DNA from 2 places in the Rhizobium sp. LARHSG275 genome. Region 2 is predicted to be linked to the other one. Evidence: riboswitches for the same ligand, from Rfam matches in the RefSeq annotation. Region 2 holds a riboswitch; the other holds the start of a gene.
The links. Region 2 has a riboswitch for S-adenosylmethionine ahead of ACIPSK_RS32430 (O-succinylhomoserine sulfhydrylase). Riboswitches for the same ligand answer to the same signal wherever they lie in the genome.

Region 1: linked by a shared signal. The riboswitch ahead of metA (homoserine O-acetyltransferase MetA) and the one ahead of ACIPSK_RS32430 (O-succinylhomoserine sulfhydrylase) in region 2 are both predicted to bind S-adenosylmethionine.

The regions. Positions count from the first base shown of each region.
Region 1 is NZ_JBIXJN010000027.1:43,310-53,316, reverse strand. It holds gene ACIPSK_RS28780 (ABC-F family ATP-binding cassette domain-containing protein) at 1-1,383, shown strand, start outside; gene ACIPSK_RS28775 (DUF5666 domain-containing protein) at 1,498-2,127, shown strand; gene ACIPSK_RS28770 (ABC transporter ATP-binding protein/permease) at 2,247-4,139, opposite strand; SAM riboswitch at 4,254-4,331, shown strand; gene metA (homoserine O-acetyltransferase MetA) at 4,379-5,302, shown strand; gene ACIPSK_RS28760 (aldose epimerase family protein) at 5,529-6,551, shown strand; gene ACIPSK_RS28755 (GntR family transcriptional regulator) at 6,714-7,487, shown strand; gene ACIPSK_RS28750 (SIS domain-containing protein) at 7,484-8,515, shown strand; gene nagA (N-acetylglucosamine-6-phosphate deacetylase) at 8,515-9,666, shown strand; gene ACIPSK_RS28740 (SIS domain-containing protein) at 9,684-10,007, shown strand, end outside.
Region 2 is NZ_JBIXJN010000042.1:17,313-27,319, reverse strand. It holds gene ACIPSK_RS32450 (aspartate aminotransferase family protein) at 1-87, shown strand, start outside; gene argF (ornithine carbamoyltransferase) at 127-1,041, shown strand; gene ACIPSK_RS32440 (Hsp33 family molecular chaperone) at 1,132-2,124, shown strand; gene apaG (Co2+/Mg2+ efflux protein ApaG) at 2,483-2,875, opposite strand; gene ACIPSK_RS32430 (O-succinylhomoserine sulfhydrylase) at 3,116-4,300, opposite strand; SAM riboswitch at 4,343-4,421, opposite strand; gene ACIPSK_RS32425 (2'-deoxycytidine 5'-triphosphate deaminase) at 4,495-5,589, shown strand; tRNA gene ACIPSK_RS32420 (tRNA-Gly) at 5,649-5,722, shown strand; gene ACIPSK_RS32415 (DUF995 domain-containing protein) at 5,853-6,362, opposite strand; gene ACIPSK_RS32410 (glycoside hydrolase family 26 protein) at 6,381-7,319, opposite strand; gene ACIPSK_RS32405 (glycosyltransferase family 2 protein) at 7,339-9,246, opposite strand; gene galE (UDP-glucose 4-epimerase GalE) at 9,243-10,007, opposite strand, start outside.

The DNA of each region.
Region 1 (10,007 bases), on a different contig from region 2:
CCGACCAACCATCTCGACCTGCCGACCATCGAATGGCTGGAAGGCGAGCTGCAAAAGACCCGCAGCGCCTTGGTGCTGATCTCGCACGACCGGCGTTTCCTCGAAAAGGTCTCGACTGCAACCGTTTGGCTCGACCGCGGCACCTCGCGCCGGCTCGACCGCGGCTTTGCACATTTCGAAGCATGGCGCGACCAGGTGCTGGAGGCCGAGGAACTGGAGCAGCACAAGCTCGGCAAGTCGATCGAGCGCGAGGAGCACTGGCTGCGCTATGGCGTCACGGCGCGGCGCAAGCGCAACATGCGCCGTCTCGGCGAGCTGCAGACGATGCGCTCGAACTATCGCGGCCACAAGGGGCCGCAGGGCACGGTGCAGGCGACGGTTTCGGACGCGCAGGAATCCGGCAAGCTGGTGATCGAAGCCGACAAGATCACCAAGAGCTTCGGCGAGCGGGCAATCGTCACGTCGTTTTCGATCCGCGTACATCGCGGCGACTGCATTGGTTTGGTCGGGCCGAACGGCGCCGGCAAGACGACGCTGCTGAAGATGCTGACCGGGCAGCTTTCGCCGGATAGCGGCATCGTCAAGCTCGGCACCAATCTGGAGATCGCGACGCTCGATCAGAAACGCGAGGATCTCGATCCCGAGGACACGCTTGCCAACTATCTGACGGATGGGCGCGGCGAAAGCCTGCTCGTCAACGGCGAGCAGCGGCATGTCACCGGCTACATGAAGGAATTTTTGTTCCAGCCGGAACAGGCGCGTACGCCGATCAGAAACCTCTCCGGCGGCGAACGCGCCCGGCTGATGCTGGCGCGCATCCTTTCGCGCCCGACAAACCTTTTGATCCTCGACGAACCGACCAACGATCTCGATATCGAAACGCTCGATCTCCTGCAGGAGATTGTCGCCGGCTTTCCCGGCACTGTCATTCTCGTCAGCCACGACCGCGATTTCCTCGACCGCACCGTGACCTCGACGATTGCACCCGCCGTGCCGGATGCGCCGGATGGTCGCTGGATCGAATATGCCGGCGGCTACTCGGACATGCTTGTGCAGCGCAAGGGCGCGCTCGATGAGCGTAAGAGGGCCGAGAGAACGGCGGAGAAGCCGAGGACGCAGCAAGCAACAGCTTCAGGCAACTCGAAAGTCAAGCTCTCCTTCAAGCAGAAATTCGCATTGGAAAACCTGCCAAAGGAAATGGCGAAGGCCGAAGCCGAAATCGCCAAGCGCGAACAGGTGATGGCAGATCCCAATCTTTTCACGCGCGATCCCGCAGCCTTCAATCGCCTTGCCCGCGAGATGGAAAAATTGCGCGCCAGCCTGACAAAGATGGAAGAGGAGTGGCTGGAGCTCGAAATGCTGCGGGAAGAGTTGGAAGGCTGAACCTTCTCTCGCGGCTCACTTTTCCTTGATTCGTCGGTGTGTCGTCCTGCGGCATAAGGTGCCGTCCGGCAGCCGGGGATATTGCCGATCGTAATGGCGACAAGGAAAAGTCATATGTCTCGCAAGCCCCATTCCCGTTTTCTCACAGCACTTGCGGCCGGCGGCCTCGTCGCGCTTGCCCTGTCACAAGCCGCACAGGCGCAAGACGCCCAGCGCATTCGTGTTCGCGGCGCAATCGAAAGCCTCAGCGGCGATACGCTCGTCGTCAGGACGCGCGAGGGCAACGATGCGACGGTCGCGCTGAAAGCCGGCTGGAAGGTCGGCGGTATCAAAAAAGCGTCCGTCGAGGATATCAAACCCGGCGATTTCGTCGGCGTCGCCTCGTTTCCGAAGGGCACGGGCCCGGACGGAGCGATCGAGGTGCTGATCTTTCCGGCGTCGATGAAGGGAACCGGTGAGGGCAACCGTCCCTGGGATGCGCAGCGGAACAGCCAGATGACGAACGCGACCGTCAGCAACGCCGTCAAATCCGTCGACGGCCACACGATCACGTTGACCTATGAGGGCAAGGAAAAGACTATCTCGATTGCCGATGGCACACCGATCGTGACGTTGGCGCCTGCGACCAAGGATGATCTGAAGCCCGGCGCCGGCGTTGTCGTCACTGGCGAGAAGGGGGCGGACGGCAGCATCTCCGCCAGCCAGATCGCCGTCGGCCTCAACGGCGTCATACCACCCATGTGACGGATGCGCTGCGCATCTTTGTTTTACGCATCGCCGTTAGACCGAATCGCTAGATTCCCTGGTGCCGCACGTCTTTTCAGACGGGCAAAGGGCGCTGCAACGCCGGTAGCAGCGGCGTTTTACAGCGCCGGCGCGGGGACGGCGGCAGCGCCGGCACTGGCGCTGGCGCCGGCTTGGACGACAGGCGGCGATTCCTCGGATTTTGACGGCAGCGCCTGCAGATGCAGCACGCGCGGCTTCAGTGCCTCGAGATAGGCCTCGGAGCGGCCGATATAGATCATGCTGCTTTCAGGCATGGAGGTGAGCAGTTTGGCCATTGTTTCCTGCCATTCCGGCTCCATGCCTTCCAGGACTTCCTCGAAGATGACCCAGCGGGGGCGCACGAGCAGCAGGCGCGCAAAGCCAATCGCCTTCTGTTCGTCGCTGTCGAGCAGCTTGTCCCAGCGGGCACGGGTATCGAGCCTTGCGACCAGCGAATGCAGGCCGGCCTTTTCGAGGGCCGCCTCGACGGCCGCTTTCTCGTATTTCTCCGGGCTTTCGGGAAAGGCCAACGCCTCGCGCAGCGAACCGCCGGGAACGTAGGCAACCTGCGGAACGAACACCATATCGTCGATCGGCGGCAGACCCATCGTGCCGCTGCCGCACGGCCAGAGGCCGGCCATCGCCTGGAACAGCAGCTTGCGGTTGACGCTGTGATCGCCGTTGATCATGATCTTGTCGCCGGCCTTGATCACGACATCGGTTTCAAGCAGGCGGAAACCGCCGCATTCATCGATGTCTTCGCCGATCTTAGCGACGATCACCACATCCTTCAGCGTCAGCGTGCCGGGCGCGGCATTTTCATAGGCAATGCTGTTCTTCAGGTTGAAGTCCTCTTCCATCTCGACCAGCGCCTGGCGGAAATCGGTGACGCGCATCAGCGTGGCACGCCATTCGGCGATCGGGCCGAAATTGGCAACGTACCAGCGCAGCGCCGTGTTGACCTGATTGAAGGCGCCGACGGACATCATCAGCTGGCCGAGGGTGAGGCCGCCGGAAAAATAGGCGGGGGCGGCAACGATGATCGGGATGACGATCACCAGCCAGCCGTAGCCGGCCGAAACCCAGGTGAGGTTGGTATTGGCCATGGCGAGCCGCTTGACGACCCTCAGCACCGAACTGATATCGGTGTTGATGCGCCGGCGCTCGTTTTCCTCGCCGCGGGCAACGGTGATTGCCGGCATGTTTTCGTTGGCGTGCATCAGCGTGAAGCGAAGCTCGGCCTCTTTCGAAAAACGATCGGCATTGAGCTTCACTAGCTTGCGGCCGACGACCTGGCTGAGCACCGAGGCGGAAGCGGCATAGAAAATCGCCGCCCAGACCATGTAGCCCGGAATGGAGAAGCTGTGGCCGCTGATGCGGAAGATGAAGCCGCTCGAAAGCTCCCAGAGCACGCCGATGAAGCTCACCAGGAGAATGGTCGACTGCAGCAGGCCGAGAACCAGCCCTGTCGTGCTTTCGGCGAGGTTGCGGGAATCCTCGTGCAGACGCTGGTCCGGATTGACGCCGATCAGGCCGCTGGAAGCGAGCCGCAGCGCCCGCTTGCGCTTCAGCCACTGGTCGACGAGATCGCGCGACAAGCCTTCGCGCATATAGAGCGCCGTCATCTGGTTCAGCCAGGCCTGCAGCACGTTGAGCAGCAGCAGTGTGCCGGCGATCATCGCGAAGATTTCGAGCTGGTGGAAGAATTCGCCGAGGTCGCGGCGCTCCAGCGAATCATAGAAGGGAGCATTCCACTCGTTCAAAATCACCTGGCCATAGGATGTCGCCAGGATGACGAGGATCAGCACCGTCGCCAGAAACAGCACCTTGCCACGCACTTCCGAATTCCAGAATGCTGAGAACATGACGCCGAGGCGATATGTCAGGCTGAGATCATACCCTACCCTATCCTGCCTTCGGATGCCCGGCCCCCTCTCGATTTTATCTGCCATTACGCTTTTCCACACCGCCCATGCTCCCATTAATAACATGGTGGCGTTACCGGTCTATCAACAGATTCTATCAGTCATTAAAGTGTGATGATGCTTGCATGAGTCTCTCCTGCATGCATTCGCCAGTTGATTCGCAATTCGACTGGGTCTAATTAAGGCCTCCGTGGTGATTTGGCCGGCCGGCTTGCAGCCACGTTAAAAAAGTCGCTAAAGGGCCGCGTGCGGACCGGTAGCGATTTTTGTCGCCGCCGGTTTTTGTTTTTGATCGAGTGACCGCAATGCCCATCAAGATCCCCGATACGCTGCCCGCCTTCGAAACCCTGGTTCAGGAGGGCGTGCGGGTGATGACCGAGACGTTGGCGATCCGTCAGGATATTCGGCCGTTGCAGATCGGGCTGCTCAACCTCATGCCGAACAAGATCAAGACCGAGCTGCAGATGGCCCGCCTGGTCGGCGCCTCGCCGCTGCAGGTGGAGCTGTCGCTCATCCGCATCGGCGGCCACAAGGCGAAGAATACGTCCGAGGACCATCTGCTTGCCTTCTACCAGACCTGGGAGGAGGTAAAGCACCGCAAGTTCGACGGCTTCATCATCACCGGGGCGCCGATCGAGCTTTTGCCGTATGAGGACGTCACCTATTGGGCGGAGATGCAGGAGATTCTCGACTGGACGGAAACGAATGTCCATTCGACGATGAACGTCTGCTGGGGCGCGATGGCGGCGATCTATCATTTTCACGGCGTTCCGAAATACGAGCTGAAAGAGAAGGCCTTCGGCGTCTACCGCCATCGGAACCTGAAACCTTCCTCGATCTATCTCAACGGCTTTTCCGACAATTTCGAAGTGCCGGTGTCGCGCTGGACCGAAGTGCGCCGCGCCGATATCGAAAAATCCGAAAGTCTGGAGATCCTGATGGAATCAGCCGAGATGGGCGTGTGCCTCGTGCACGAGAAGCGGGGCCGGCGGCTCTACATGTTCAACCATGTCGAATATGATTCCACCTCGCTTTCCGACGAATATTTCCGCGACGTCAACGCCGGCGTGCCGATCAAGATGCCACACAATTACTTCCCCCATAACGATCCGGCGCTTGCGCCGCAGAACCGCTGGCGCAGCCATGCGCATCTCCTGTTCGGCAACTGGATCAACGAAATCTATCAGACGACGCCCTTTGATGTGGAAGAGATCGGCACGGATCTCTGACCGTTGCCGATCGCGCCGCGAGCCGATGCCACTGCCTCGATGCTGCGGCTTTTCTTTCCGATCCATCGGTTGCGGATCGAAGCAAATGCGGGCAGGTTCCTGTCCTGAAGCCTACAGCACCGCGCGTCTTCGTTGGACGTGCAATGCACATGTTGAATCGCTGCAAATTCCTCAAATCGGTTCCGAATTGAGGAATTTGCAGCAGAGATAGAATGGACGGTCGATCATGTCGGATAAGTTGGAGCGGGACGTTTTCGGGCGAACGAAGGCGGGCGAGACCGTCTATCGGGTCGAGATCAAAGGCGGCGGGCTGACGGCCAAGATCATCAGCTGGGGTGCGGTCATCCAGGATCTGCGCCTCGAGGGACATGACGCGCCGCTGCAGCTCGGCTTCGACGATTTCGACAGCTACCCGCTCTATTCGTCCTACTTCGGCGCAACGCCAGGCCGCTGCGCCAACCGCGTCGGCGGCGGCAGGTTCACGCTTGACGGCAAGGACTATCAGCTCGAGCCGAATGAAAACGGCGTCACGCATCTGCATGGCGGCAGCGACAATATCGCCAAACGCAACTGGACGATCGTCGAGCATGACGTCGACCGCGTGGTGCTGAAGATCGTCGATCCGGATGGCCGCGCCGGCTATCCCGGCAATTGCACCATCCAGGCGACTTTCTGGGTGCATGGCAACGGTGAACTGTCGATCATCTACGAATCGACCAGCGACCAGCCGACGCTCGCCAATGTCTGCCAGCACGCCTATTTCAACCTCGACGGCCGCGAAGATGCGCTTGGCCATGACATCATGATAGCCGCCGATCATTATCTGCCGACCGATGAAAAGCAGGTGCCGACCGGTGAGATCCGTCCCGTCGAGGGCACGGAATTCGATTTCCGCGAGATGGCGCCGATGAAGCGTTTCGTCGGCAGTGAACAAGCGTTTTACGACCATAATTTCTGCCTGTCGGGCGAGCGTACCGCCAAGCGGAGCGTCGCGCTTGCCCGCAGCCTTTATTCCGGTGTGTCGCTGGAAGTGCGCAGCACGGAGCCAGGCGTGCAGTTCTATGCCGGCTTCAAGCTCGATGTCGCGGCTCCCGGCATCGGCGGGCGCAAATACGGCCCGTTCGCCGGCTTCTGCCTGGAGACGCAGGTCTGGCCGGATGCCATCAATCACCAAGGTTTTCCGAATGCAGTGCTGCGCCCCGGCGAAGTGCTGCGCCAGGAGACGGATTATATCTTCACCAAGAACTGAGCATCCTCCAGCGCCGCGCGTTCTAAACGCGCGGCGCTACCGACGCACGACTGTCAAATTCGAGCGCTATAAAACCCTTGCTGGTCCGCCGGCGAGGGTTTTTTCGTTGCATGTTCGATTCTACCTTGCCGATTGGTTCTATATAGGTTCTATTGTTGGCCTATGGATAGAACCAGTCTGATAGCGGAACTGAACAGCCGCGGCCTGCGTGACGAGGCGCTGACCGGGCCGCTCTACAAGCGGCTGGCGCAGACACTGACCGGCCTCATTCAGGAAGGGCTGCTGAAGCCCGGCACGGCACTCCCGGGCGAGCGCGACCTTGCCGAGGCTCTGAAGCTCGGCCGTGTCACTGTGCGCACTGCCTATCGCGATCTGATGGCATCCGGCGCACTGGAATCGCGCCACGGAAGCGGTACTTTCGTATCGAGCAGGGTGGAGCGCATGGAACAGTCGCTGTGGCGGCTTTCCTCCTTTTCCGCCGACATGCGCTCGCGCGGGCGTCTGCCGGCCGCACGGATATTGTCGCGGGCGGTCAATACGCCATCGCCGGAGGAATCCTTCCTGCTCGGCCTCGGCGGCGACGAGCCGGTGCTGAGGCTCGACCGCTTGCGCCTTGCCGACGGACTGCCGCTGGCGATCGAACGCGCCGTGGTGCCGATCAAGTTCCTGGAGCACGATGCCGGCGGCGAGGGATCGCTCTACGATGCGCTGACGGCCAGCGGCCACAGGCCCGTGCGCGCGCTGCAGCGGCTGACCGCGGTCACGCTCGACCCATCCTCCGCCGCAATCCTGAACGTCAAATCAGGCGCGCCGGCGCTTCTGATCGAACGTGTCTCGCGCCTGGAAGACCAGCGCGTCGTCGAATACACTCGCTCGCATTATCGCGGCGATGCTTATGATTTCGTTGCCGAATTGAGAATCGGAGATGACCTATGAATGACAACCAGTCACTGATGCTGCAAGAAGCCGGTCAATCGCCGGAGGTGGTGGCCACGCTGCTCGAAAAGGAAAAACCGGTCTTTGCCGAGATCGCCCGGCTGTTTTCGTCCGCCCGCCCGAGTGTGGTGACGACGGCGGCGCGCGGCTCCTCGGACCACGCCGCCACCTTCTTCAAATACCTCTTCGAGATCACCTGTGGCGTTCCGGTCGCCTCGGTCGGTCCGTCGATCGCTTCCGTTTATGGTGCGGCGCTGCATCTGAAGGGCGGCGTGCATTTCACCGTCTCGCAGTCGGGTGCCAGCCCCGACATCGTCGCGCTGCAGGATGCGGCGAAGAAGGGCGGAGCAACGACGATCGCCGTCGTCAACGTCACCGACAGCCCGCTTGCGAAACAGGCCGATATTGTTCTCGGTCTCAATGCCGGCGCGGAAAAGAGTGTCGCGGCGACAAAATCCTTCATCGCCTCGGTCGCCGCCCTTTCCGGCGTGACGGCTGCGATCGGCGGTGGATCCGATCTGCAGGCCGCGCTCGGCAAGCTGCCGGAGGCACTGTCGGCGACCGCGGGGATCGACACGGCGGCAGCCGAAGAGGTGCTCTTCAACGCGACCTCGCTTTATACGGCCGGCCGCGGCCCGGCTTTCGCGATCGCTCTCGAAGCGGCGCTGAAGGCCAAGGAAACCTCCGGCCTGCATGCCGAAGCCTTTTCGCTGGCGGAATTGATGCATGGCCCGATGCGCCTGGTGCAGCCGGGCTTCCCGATCGTCGCCTTTGCGCCCGACGATGCGGCCTTCGCCAACAATGTCCAGGCGCTGGAACGCCTGCAGAAGCTCGGCGCCACCACCGTCGGCTTCTCGGCACAACCGCTCTCCGGCGTCCATCTGCGCGTGCCGACGACGGGCAACGGCCTCGTCGATCCGCTGGTGTCGCTGCTCGTCTATTACCGGCTGATCGAGTCGGTGACGCGCCGCAAAGGCTTCGATCCCGACAAGCCGGCAAACCTGCTCAAGGTGACGGAGACGGTCTGATGGTCCGCAAGATCTTCCTCGGTGCTCGCATCTTCGACGGCGAGCGCTTCCATGACGACAAGGCCCTCATCGTTGCCGGCGGCCGCGTCGAAGCGATCATCGCCAGAAATGATCTGCCGGACGGCGAGGTGGTGACGCTTGCCGGCGGGGTTCTGTCGGCCGGTTTCATCGATGCGCAGGTCAATGGCGGCGCCGGGCGGATGCTGAACGACGAGCCTTCCACCACCTCGATGGACATCATCGCCCGGGGGCACCGATCCTATGGCACGACGTCGCTGCTGCCGACGCTGATCACCGATACATCAGAGGCCTCCATTGCCGCCATCGACGCGGCCAAGGCGGCAGTGAAAGCCAACCGCGGCGTCGCCGGTCTGCATCTGGAAGGCCCGCATCTGGCGCCTGCGCGCAAGGGCGCGCATCTGGCCGAATTGATGCGGCCGGTGGAGGGCCGCGACGTCAAGGCCTTCATCCGGGCGCGCGAGGCGATCGGCACGCTGCTCGTCACCATGGCCGCCGAGCAGGTGACGGTTGCCCAGGTGCGTGAGCTTGCGGAGGCCGGCGTCACCGTCAGCATCGGCCATTCCGATTGTTCGAGCGAGGCGGCGGAGGAACGTTTCGATGCCGGCGCACGGGGCGTCACGCATCTCTTCAACGCCATGAGCCAATTGGGACACCGTGCGCCTGGCCTCGTCGGCGCGGCGATCGATCATCCCTCGATCTGGTGCGGCATCATCGCCGACGGCCATCATGTCGATCCGAAGGCCCTGCGCACGGCGCTTCGTGCCAAACGCGGCGAAGGCAAGCTGTTTTTCGTCACCGACGCGATGTCGCTCGTCGGATCGGAGAAGGATTCGTTCACGCTGAACGGACGCACCGTCCGGCGCGAAAGGGGCGGTTTCTGCTCGAAGCTAGTGCTTTCCGACGGCACGTTGGCCGGTTCCGACGTCGACATGATCTCGACGATCCGTTACGGCGTCACCTATCTGGACCTGACGCTCGCCGAGGCCTTGCGTATGGCGACCCTTTATCCCGCGCGGTTCCTCAGGCTTGCCGATCGCGGCCATCTCTCGCCGGGCGCGCGTGCCGATCTCGTGCATCTCACCGATGCGCTTGCCGTCAGCGCCACCTGGCTCAGCGGCGAAGCGGCCTGAAATCAAGGATAAGCCGGATGACCGACATTACCGATGCCTATTTCTCCAATCTGATCGGCCGGCTGGAAGAACTGAAGCAGACGCTTGCCCAGCCGATGGCGCAGGCAGCAGCCGTCATCCTCGATGCTGCCCGCGGCGACAAGCGTGTCTATGTCTTCGGCACCGGCCATTCGCATATGCTGGCGGAAGAGGTGCACTATCGTGCCGGCGGGCTCGCCTTCACCGTGCCGGTACTCGTCGGCTCGGCCATGTTGCATGAGGGTGCAGTCATCAGTTCGGTCTATGAGCGCACGCAGGGCCTGGTGCGGCCGATGCTGGAGCGTTACGGCATGCAGCCGGGC
Region 2 (10,007 bases):
ACTGCCGAGGAAGCCCGCGAGGGTCTGGCCCGCGTCGAGCGCGCCGCCGAGAGCATTCGCGCCTCCAAGGTCAAGAAGACGGCTTGAAGAGATTGCCGCCTTCGGGCGCAGCACAGGTAAGAAGACATGAGCCCTAAACATTTCCTAGATCTTTCGGCGGTCACATCAGCCGATCTCAGAACCATCATGAACGATGCGCTTTCCCGCAAGCAGGCCTTTAAGGCAGGCCAGGGCGATAAGCCGCTCGCCGGCAAGATGCTGGCGATGATCTTCGAGAAGCCGTCGACGCGCACCCGCGTCTCCTTCGACGTCGGCATGCGCCAGCTCGGCGGCGAAACACTCTTTCTGTCCGGCACCGAGATGCAGCTTGGCCGCGCCGAGACGATCGGCGACACCGCCAAGGTGCTGTCGCGCTATGTCGATGCGATCATGATCCGCACCACCGAGCATTCGCGGCTGGTCGAGCTCGCCGAGCACGCGACCGTGCCTGTGATCAATGCGCTGACGGATGACACCCATCCCTGCCAGATCATGGCCGATATCATGACCTTCGAAGAGCACCGCGGCCCGATCAAGGGCAAGACCATCGCCTGGACCGGCGACGGCAACAATGTGCTGCATTCGCTGGTCGAGGGTGCCGCGCGTTTCGGCTACCGCATGAACATGGCCGTACCCCTTGGCTCGGAGCCAAAGGATCACTATCTGAACTGGGCCCGCAATGAGGGCGCCGAAATCATGCTTTGCCATGATGCCGATCGTGCGGTCGCCGGCGTCGATTGCGTGGTGACCGATACCTGGGTCTCCATGAATCAGGAACATCGGGCCCGGGGTCACAATGTCTTCCAGCCTTATCAGGTCAACGCGGCCTTGATGGCCAAAGCCGGCAATGATGCATTGTTCATGCATTGCCTGCCCGCCCATCGCGGTGAGGAAGTGACGGACGAAGTGATCGACGGTCCGCAATCCGTGGTCTTCGATGAGGCGGAAAACCGTCTTCATGCGCAGAAGTCGATTCTTGCTTGGTGCCTGGGCGCGATCTGAACCATAATCGGACGTCGCGAGTCACAAACTTGCGACCGCGTGAGCGAAGGGCACGCTGGCCCATCGCTCTGAAAACTAGGAGTGAAAGCCATGGCAGAAGCTGCAGCCGCCCTCGGCCAGTTCGATTTCGCCGGCGATGACCATGTCGTCCCCTTCCAGGTGGAGGGGCTGGATGTGCGCGGCCGCGCCGTGCAGCTCGGCCCGATGCTCGATGCGATCCTCGAGCGCCATCATTATCCCGCGCCCGTTGCTCGGCTGCTTGCCGAAGTCGTCGTGCTGACGGTGCTGCTCGGCACCTCGCTGAAGTTCGACGGCAAGTTCACGGTGCAGACCAAGGGCGACGGCCCGGTTGATCTTCTCGTCGCCGATTTCTCGACGCCGGAAAATGTCCGCGCCTATGCCCGTTTCGATCGGGCGCTGCTCAAGAAGGCGATCGAGTCAGGCGAAACCGAGCCGGAGCAATTGCTCGGCAGGGGCGTGCTCGCCTTTACCATCGACCAGGGCAAGTTCAGCCAGCCCTACCAGGGCATCGTTCCGCTCGACGGCACGACGCTGGAAGAAATTGCCGGCGTCTATTTCCGCCAGTCGGAGCAGATCCCGACGCGCGTCCGCCTTGCCGCGGCCGAGCTCTTCGATCGTGACGATGCCGGCAAGCCGCGCCATCGCTGGCGGGCAGGCGGCCTCGTCGCCCAATTCCTGCCGGAAGCGCCGGAGCGGATGCGCCAGCCGGATCTCCACGGCGGCGACGGCGACACCGGCAGCCGCCCGCATGGCGAGGACGACGCCTGGCTTGAAGCCCGTTCGCTGGTTGAGACCATCGACGCCGATGAACTCACCGATCCGCTTGTCGGCACCGAACGGCTGCTGTTTCGCCTGTTCCACGAGCGTGGCGTGCGCGTCTACGAACCGCGCGCCGTCTTCGACCGCTGCAGCTGCTCGCGCGACAAGATCAAGGGCGTGCTGAAGGGCTTTTCGGCCGAGGAGATCGAAGCCAGCCAGGAAAACGGCGAAATCGCCGTCACCTGCGAATTCTGCTCGACCACCTACCGCTTCGAGCCGGCCGAGCTTCAGCCGGCCGAATAGGCTTGATTCGCGCGAATGGTGCCCCAAGTCCCTTCTCCCCAGCGGGGAGAAGGTGCCGGCAGGCGGATGAGGGGGCCACACGGCACATCCTTCACGTAAAACCTATTCCGGTACTCCGGCGGCAACGCCAGTTCCCGCCGCCCTGAACATGGTCGAGACGATGTCATCGCGGCCGAAACCTGCATGGAGGTCGTTGGAAAGACCGGCTTCGCCGGCCCCCTCATCCGCCCTACGGGCACCTTCTCCCCGCTGGGGAGAAGAGGGAGTCGAGATGTTGCGGCATCTCCCTTCGCCCCGGGCGTCGAAGACGCATCAGGAACGTGGCGCTGACGGAAAATGACCTCTCAATTGATGCGCCTCAGTTAAGCACACGCAGCAGCCCAGGCGAATCCAGCGAGAAGGCGGGGATGTCGACATCGAACATCTCTCCTTCGTCCGTTTCCATCTGGTAATGGCCGAACATCAGCCCTGAGGGCGTATCGAGCGGGCAGCCGGAAGAATATTCGTAGGTGTCGCCGGGACCGAGCCGCGGCTGTTCGCCGACAACGCCGGGACCGGTCACCTCGTCCACCTGGCCGTTCTGGTCGGTGATGTTCCAGTAACGATTGACCAGCCGAACGGCTATGTTGGAATTGTTGCTGATGACGATCCGGTAACCCCAGACATAGCGATCATCTTCCGGATCGGATTGCTCCTCCAGATAGAACGGCTCGACGACGACTTCGATCTCTCTTGTGAGGGCGCGATACATGCCTTGCACCTTAATCAAGATATGTTACCCGTATCTTATAAGAGGCTTTGTCCGTCAAGAAACGGAACAGTTATCATCGCTGAAACGGCTGTGATCCGAAAGGTTTTCGATCGTTAAGCCTAATCGTCAGTGTTAATTCCGCTTCGGAACGCCGCGGCGGACGAACTTGTTCCCCTCCCGGCCTCACCTTGGTGAGGACCGGCCGGACCCCATGTGATATCCGGCCGTTATGACTGTCGATCAGGCCGAAACCTTGGCAAGCGCCCGCGCGAAATCCTCGATCAGGTCGTCGGTATCCTCGATACCGGCCGAAAGGCGGACCGTTCCAGGTGAGATACCGAGTTCGGCGCGCGCCTCTTCCGTCAGGTTCTTGTGCGTCGTCGTCGCCGGATGGGTGATCAGGCTCTTGCTGTCGCCGAGATTGTTGGAAATCTTGACGATCTCGAGCGCATTCTGCAGCGCAAAGGCCGCATCCTTGCCGCCCTTCAGTTCGAAGGCGACCAGCGTCGAGCCGCCGGTCATCTGCTTGGCGATGATATCGGCCTGCGGATGGTCCTTGCGGCCGGGATAGATCACCTTGGCGACCTTGCCTTGCTCGGCCAGGAAATCGGCGATCTTTGCCGCATTCTCGGTCTGCTGGCGCACGCGCAGCGGCAGCGTCTCGATGCCCTTCAACAGCGTCCAGGCATTGAACGGCGACATGGCCGGGCCGGTATGGCGGAAATAGTCGTGCAGGTTCTCGTCGATCCATTCCTTGTCGGAAAGCACGACGCCGCCGAGGCAGCGGCCCTGGCCGTCAATATGCTTGGTGGCGGAATAAACGACGATATGGGCGCCGAGCTCCAAGGGCTTCTGGAAGAGCGGTGTCGCAAAGACGTTGTCGACGACGACCTTGGCGCCGATCTGGTTGGCGAGCTTGGCGACGCCTGCGATATCGATCACTTCGAGTGTCGGATTGGTCGGGCTTTCCAGGAAGAACACCTTGGTCTTCGGCGTGATCGCCTTTTCCCAGTTCGCCAGATCCCGGCCGTCGATCAGCGTGCAGTCGATGCCGTATTTCGGCGCCAGCGTTTCGACGACCCAGCGGCAGGAGCCGAACAGCGCACGCGCGGCGACGATATGATCGCCCGCCTTCAGCTGGCAGAGGATCGCCGCGGTGACGGCGGCCATGCCGGAAGCGGTGGCGCGGGCGTCTTCGGCGCCTTCGAGCATGCACATGCGCTTTTCGAACATGTCGTTGGTCGGGCTGCCGTAGCGGGCGTAGATGAAGCCCTCGGTCTCGCCCTTGAAGCGGGCTTCGGCCGCCTCCGACGTCTCGTAGACGAACCCTTGCGTGAGATAGATTGCCTCGGACGTCTCGCCATATTGCGAACGCAGCGTGCCACCGTGGACGAGTTGGGTTGCCGGGCGCCAGGTCTTGCTCATGCCATCACCTTCACATAACAAAAAAACCGGTCGCAAAAGCAGACCGGTTTCAACCCGGTCTTTTTAGCCACTTGTTTAACGTGGCTGCAAGCCGACCGGCCAAATCACCACGGGATAATTCTGCAATACTGCTGTTAGCTGCTTGCGTCAATTCCCCGAGTTTGGTTTTGTCGGCGGCAAATGATGGATGAGGCATGATGGCTCGCGAAACGGGAATTCTGGCGGATCGCGCGATCTCCGCGCTGTTCGAAACGGGGCGTCTGATCTCCGAACGGGAGCTGGACCGCGACCAGATCCAGCCGGCAAGCCTCGATCTGCGCTTGGGCGCCAAGGCTTTTCGCGTGCGCGCCAGCTTCATGCCCGGCCCCTCGCACCTGGTGTCCGACAAGCTCGACCGGCTGAGCCTGCATGTGATCGACCTCTCCGAGGGGGCGGTGCTCGAAACCGGCTGCGTCTACATCGTGCCGCTGATGGAGAGCTTAGCGTTGCCGGCCGACATGTCGGCCTCGGCCAACCCGAAGAGCTCGACCGGGCGCCTCGATATCTTTACCCGCGTCATCACCGATTACGCCCAGGAATTCGACAAGATCCCGGCAGGCTATTCCGGCCCGCTCTATCTCGAAATCAGCCCGCGCACCTTCCCGATCGTCGTGCGCCGCGGCTCGCGCCTGTCGCAGATCCGTTTCCGCGTCGGCCAGGCCCTGCTCGGCGAGCCCGAACTGTTGAAGCTGCATGAAAGCGAGACGCTGGTGGCCAGCAAGCTGCCCAACGTATCAGGCGGCGGCATCGCCCTGTCGATCGACCTCGCCGGGGACAAGGACGGCCTGATCGGTTATCGCGGCAAACATCACACGGCCGTCGTCGATGTCGACAAGAAGGCCGAGCACGACCTCTTCGATTTCTGGGAACCGCTCCACAGCCGCGGCCGCAACGAGCTGATCCTCGATCCCGACGAGTTCTATATCCTCGTCTCGCGCGAGGCCGTGCACGTGCCGCCGGACTATGCCGCCGAGATGACCCCCTTCGATCCGCTGGTCGGCGAATTCCGCGTCCATTATGCCGGCTTCTTCGATCCGGGCTTCGGCCATGCGCCTGCGGGCGGGCGCGGCAGCCGCGCCGTGCTCGAAGTCCGCAGTCACGAGGTGCCCTTCATCCTCGAAGACGGCCAGATCGTCGGCCGCCTCGTCTACGAACATATGCAGGAAAAGCCCGCAAGCCTCTACGGCTCCGGCCTCGGCTCGAACTACCAGGCCCAGGGCCTCAAACTCTCGAAGCACTTCCGCATCTGAGCCTTCCCGGCGACCGCGACTTGACAGCGGCCCCCATCTGTTGGAAATCTCGCTTCATCGCGGGTGTAGCTCAATGGTAGAGCAGCAGCTTCCCAAGCTGAATACGAGGGTTCGATTCCCTTCACCCGCTCCATTTACCCTCAGCCCGTTCGCCGCCTTTTCAAGGCACTTCGCGATCTTTTATGAAAAGGGTTGCGCGCAGGCATCGGCGCCTACAAGGATACAGATGGCGCCTCGGCCGCGCGCAACCCCTAGCTTCGCCTTTATCTGGTCTTACTGACGCTCATCTCAATTCCCCCCAATTGAGAACTCACGTAGTCGCCATGGCGAAGCTTTGCGAATTCGTCGGTGGCTTGTGCCGGTGCGCTCTTGAAAACGTACCATTGACCGTCCGGTTCGCGTTTCTGATAGATCAGGCCGCCCTTCTTGCGGTGGCTGAAGCAGGTGATTGCCGTCGCCGTTCCGGTCTTGGCGTGCCAGTCGGCGTTGAAGCAGAGTTTACCCGGTTCCGTGATGAACCAGCGGCCCGTGCCGAAGGACGGCGAGCCATTTTCCCGAGACCAGGCGGTAAAGCGACGCGCCTTTGTGGAGAAGTAGCCGGCGCCGGCTTTCCACATCCAGGAATTCTGGTTGTAGAGCCGATAGATTTCCGCGCTGCTCATCGGCTTTGCGGTCTCTATCCCCTTAGGCTCATTGGTTCCGGCAGCGGATGCGGCCGTGGCGATACCGCTGGTCAGGGCCACGGCCAGGAGCATTTTTTGAAGCATGGACATGGTCAGGTTCCTTCTTGTTCAATTGATGCTTTCGCGGACGACCCGCCAGTCGGGGCGGCCATAGCCGTCCGGCCACGGATAGACTTCGCGGTCGTTGAAGTAGATAACGGCGCTGAGCGCCGGGAACTGGGGATAGCGTTTCGTTACGCTCTCGGCCCAGTTTCGCACGTAGGAATCGCTGCCTTCGTAGCCGAGTTCGGCAACCATGATGGCCTTGCCGTAACCGGCGACACGGGCGTATCCGGGCGCAAGGTGCTCGGCAAACGTCTGGTCACGGCCAGTCTTGTCCCTGTCGTATTGCTCCAGGCCAAAGACCGAGAGCCCGATGAGATCGACGACATCGTTGCCGGGATAAAAGGCTTGAAGCCCCTCATTGCCCTTCGGTGACCACATGTACTTGGCCGTCTTCAGGTGGTCCTTGCAGACCTCCACCATCCGGCGATAGGCCTTGGCATAATCGGCGCCCTGCCAATGCGACCAGGAGAACTGACTGTCGGTTTCGTCCATTTCCTGTCCCCAGCGAATGATGACCGGACTTTTCAGCTTGGCAGCAGTCGAGCAGACGGCGGCCATGTTCGCATCGCGCGAACCGTTGAGGATGCTGTGCAGCAGTTCCTGCGGGGTTTGGCGCCAATCGCTCGACCAGGTCCAAGGCTCGACCGAGATCAGCAGGGTGCGGCCACGCGCTTGCGCATAATCGTCGGCGAGGGCGAGGGTGCGCAGATCGACATCTTCCCAGGGCAGGAAGAGGTGTTCGATCTTGGAATCGGACGAGGCGCCTAAATCTCCGTGCGGGTCATAGGCGCCGAACGTGATCGACTCCTTCGTGACAACAGGCATTTTGGTCGGCGGCGAAATGGACGATGTCGTCATTGCAAGCGGCTGCCCTTCGGCAAAGCTGCCGAGAGCGGGCGGCAGGACCGCGACTCCCGACAGCAGCAGGCCGGTTAACGACAATCGGGCTATTTTGGATGGGCTATGCATTGTGTAATTCCTCCACGCTCGGCCGCAACTCCGGTTGAGCGGCATCCGTTCTCAGTTGGATCTCCTCCGGATCGGAAATCCATCGTGGTTTGAAGAAGATTGTGCGCAGGGCGGTCCCGCCCAAGCCTGCACCGGAGACGGCATAGCGCTCTTCGAACAGCTGAAGGCGGCCGCTGCCCCAGGCGAGTGCCTCGGCCGCATCCTTTCCGCGCATGATGGTTGCAAGCCCCGGCAGCGCGACGAGCGCAAGCAGCGCGGTCGCCATCGCCGGACGGTAGAAGCGCGGGGCCGCCGCAACGGTATTTTCCTTCGAATGGCGCCCGACGATGACCAACAGCAGCGCGCAGTAGATTGCCGCGTTCAGGATGGTGAAGAAGTAACCCCCCTTGGAGGCACCGGCATGGCCGATTGCCAGGGCGGGCAATACCGCCATGAGCGCCAGTAAAGCGTAGGGCGCCAGGACACGCACCGGCAGCAGATCGACTTCGGACCGCCCTTTCGGCGTGACGCGGAAATCGACGAAGGAGCCTGTCACAAAATCGTGCACCGCAGCCAGCGTGCCGGCCAGCGCCCAGGGCCAGCGCGCAAAGAGAAAGAGCATGCATTCCCAGCTCAGGATCTTGGCGTCGTAGGGGCGGAACGAGCTGCTGGCGCGCCAGCGATAAGCCATCACCACGAGAGCGATAGAAAGCGGTGCGAAATGCGCCAGGAAATCGGGATAGGTCACCGTCACGAAATTCTGGCCGCGCACGAGTGCGATGATCGGCAACGCAAACATGAGCAACATGAAGAACGCAAAAAGCGGATACCAGAGTTGCGAAAAGAGGAACTGGAACTTGAGCCGGGGCGGCAGCCGGCCGACGAGGCTCGGCGAGTACCGCAGCAGCACCATGACCAGGCTGCGCGACCACTGGAATTCCTGCGTGACGAGATCGCTGAAGGTTCTGGGGCCGTCGCCATGGGCGATGGCATCCAGCGCATGCACACCCCGCCAGCCGCCGGCATTCATCATCAATGTCGTCGAATGGTCTTCAGCCAACTCCGGACCGAGGCCGCCGATCTGTTGGAGGGCGACGGTGCGTACCGCGTAATGCGACCCTATGCACAGCGGCGCCAGGCCGCCGTTGTAACCGGCTTGGAGCGAGCCATGCATGCTGGCTTCGGCATAGAGCCTTCCACGTGCCGACCAGCTTTCGGAAGCGTTCTTGTCGCAAATGCTGGGGGCCGAGACATAGCCGACCTTTGGATCGGCGAACGGACGCAGCATGTGGAAGAGATAGTCGGGCGCGGGAACATGATCCGCATCGAGTTGCGCCACGAAATCGTAGCGGCTGTAGCCGTAGTGGTCGTAGAAGAAGGCGAGATTGCCTTCCTTGCACCGCGTGCGCCGGGGCCACGACGTCCGATGATAATCGGATCGCCCCTTGCGGGTCGAGACGAAGACCCCGTGCCCGGAGCACCAGTCGAGAGTCTCGGGGGAAGGGTCTTCGTCGGCAAGCCAGGTGTCGTGTTCCACCTCCTGGGCAAGCATTGCCAGCAGGGTTTCACGGACGACCGCGAAGGGTTCCGCCGGCGCCTTGGTCACGACCATGGCCACTCGACTGCCCGCCGGCAGGCGCAAGGGACCGTTCGGTCTTGCCGCCCGATAGAAGACGACGATGAAATAGGCCGGCAGAGCGGTAACCCAGGCAAGAACGAGGCTCACCGTAATTGTGCCGAAGAGATCGACGTGATGGCGCGGCTCCAGCCACCAGATCCAGAAATAGGCGAAGGCGCAGGCCCATACGGCCGTCAAGAACAGATATTCGGCCCGCCGATGTCCTGTGAGAACCGGGACAAGAAACGGCTCGTGCGAGGGTTCCGGAGCATGGGTTGTTTGGCTAATCGCAAGTTCGGTCACGCGCGCGCCTCCAGTCCGAAGAACGGAGCCGCCGTCCGCACGATGGTTTCGAGGTCGGAATATCGAGGCTGGAAGCAGAGCGTCTCGCGGGCCAGGCTGGCGTCGGCGTAGAGGCTGGCCGGATCGCCCGGCCGGCGTGGATGGATGACGACCGGGACTTCGCGCCCGGTCGTTTCCTCGATCACGCGCAGGACGTCCCTGATGGAAAAACCCCGCCCGGTGCCGAGGTTGACAGTGAGGTTTGCTCCGCCTTTGGCGAGATGAGTGAAGGCCTGAACATGGGCGCGCGCGAGATCGGCGACGTGGATATAGTCCCTTATGCAGGTGCCGTCAGGGGTATCGTAATCATCGCCGAATATCTCCAGGTGCGGAATCCGGCCGGCCGCGGCCAGCAGCGCCCGCGGAATGAGATGGGTTTCCGGAACGTGCCATTCGCCAAGCTCGCCGTCCGGATCGGCTCCACAGGCATTGAAGTAACGCAGGGCAACATACCGCAGGCCGTAGGCCGCCGCATAATCGGCGAGCATATGCTCGAACATCAGCTTGGTCTTGCCGTAGGGATTGATCGGAGCCTTCGGCAACGTCTCGTTGATCGGCAGCACGGAGGGGACGCCGTAGACGGCACAGCTCGATGAGAAGATGACGTTCTGAAGCCCCGTCTGCCGGCAGGCATCGATAAGCGACAATGCACCGCAGACATTGTTGTTGTAATATTTCGCTGGGTTTTCCACCGACTCGCCCACGTAGGCCGAGGCGGCAAA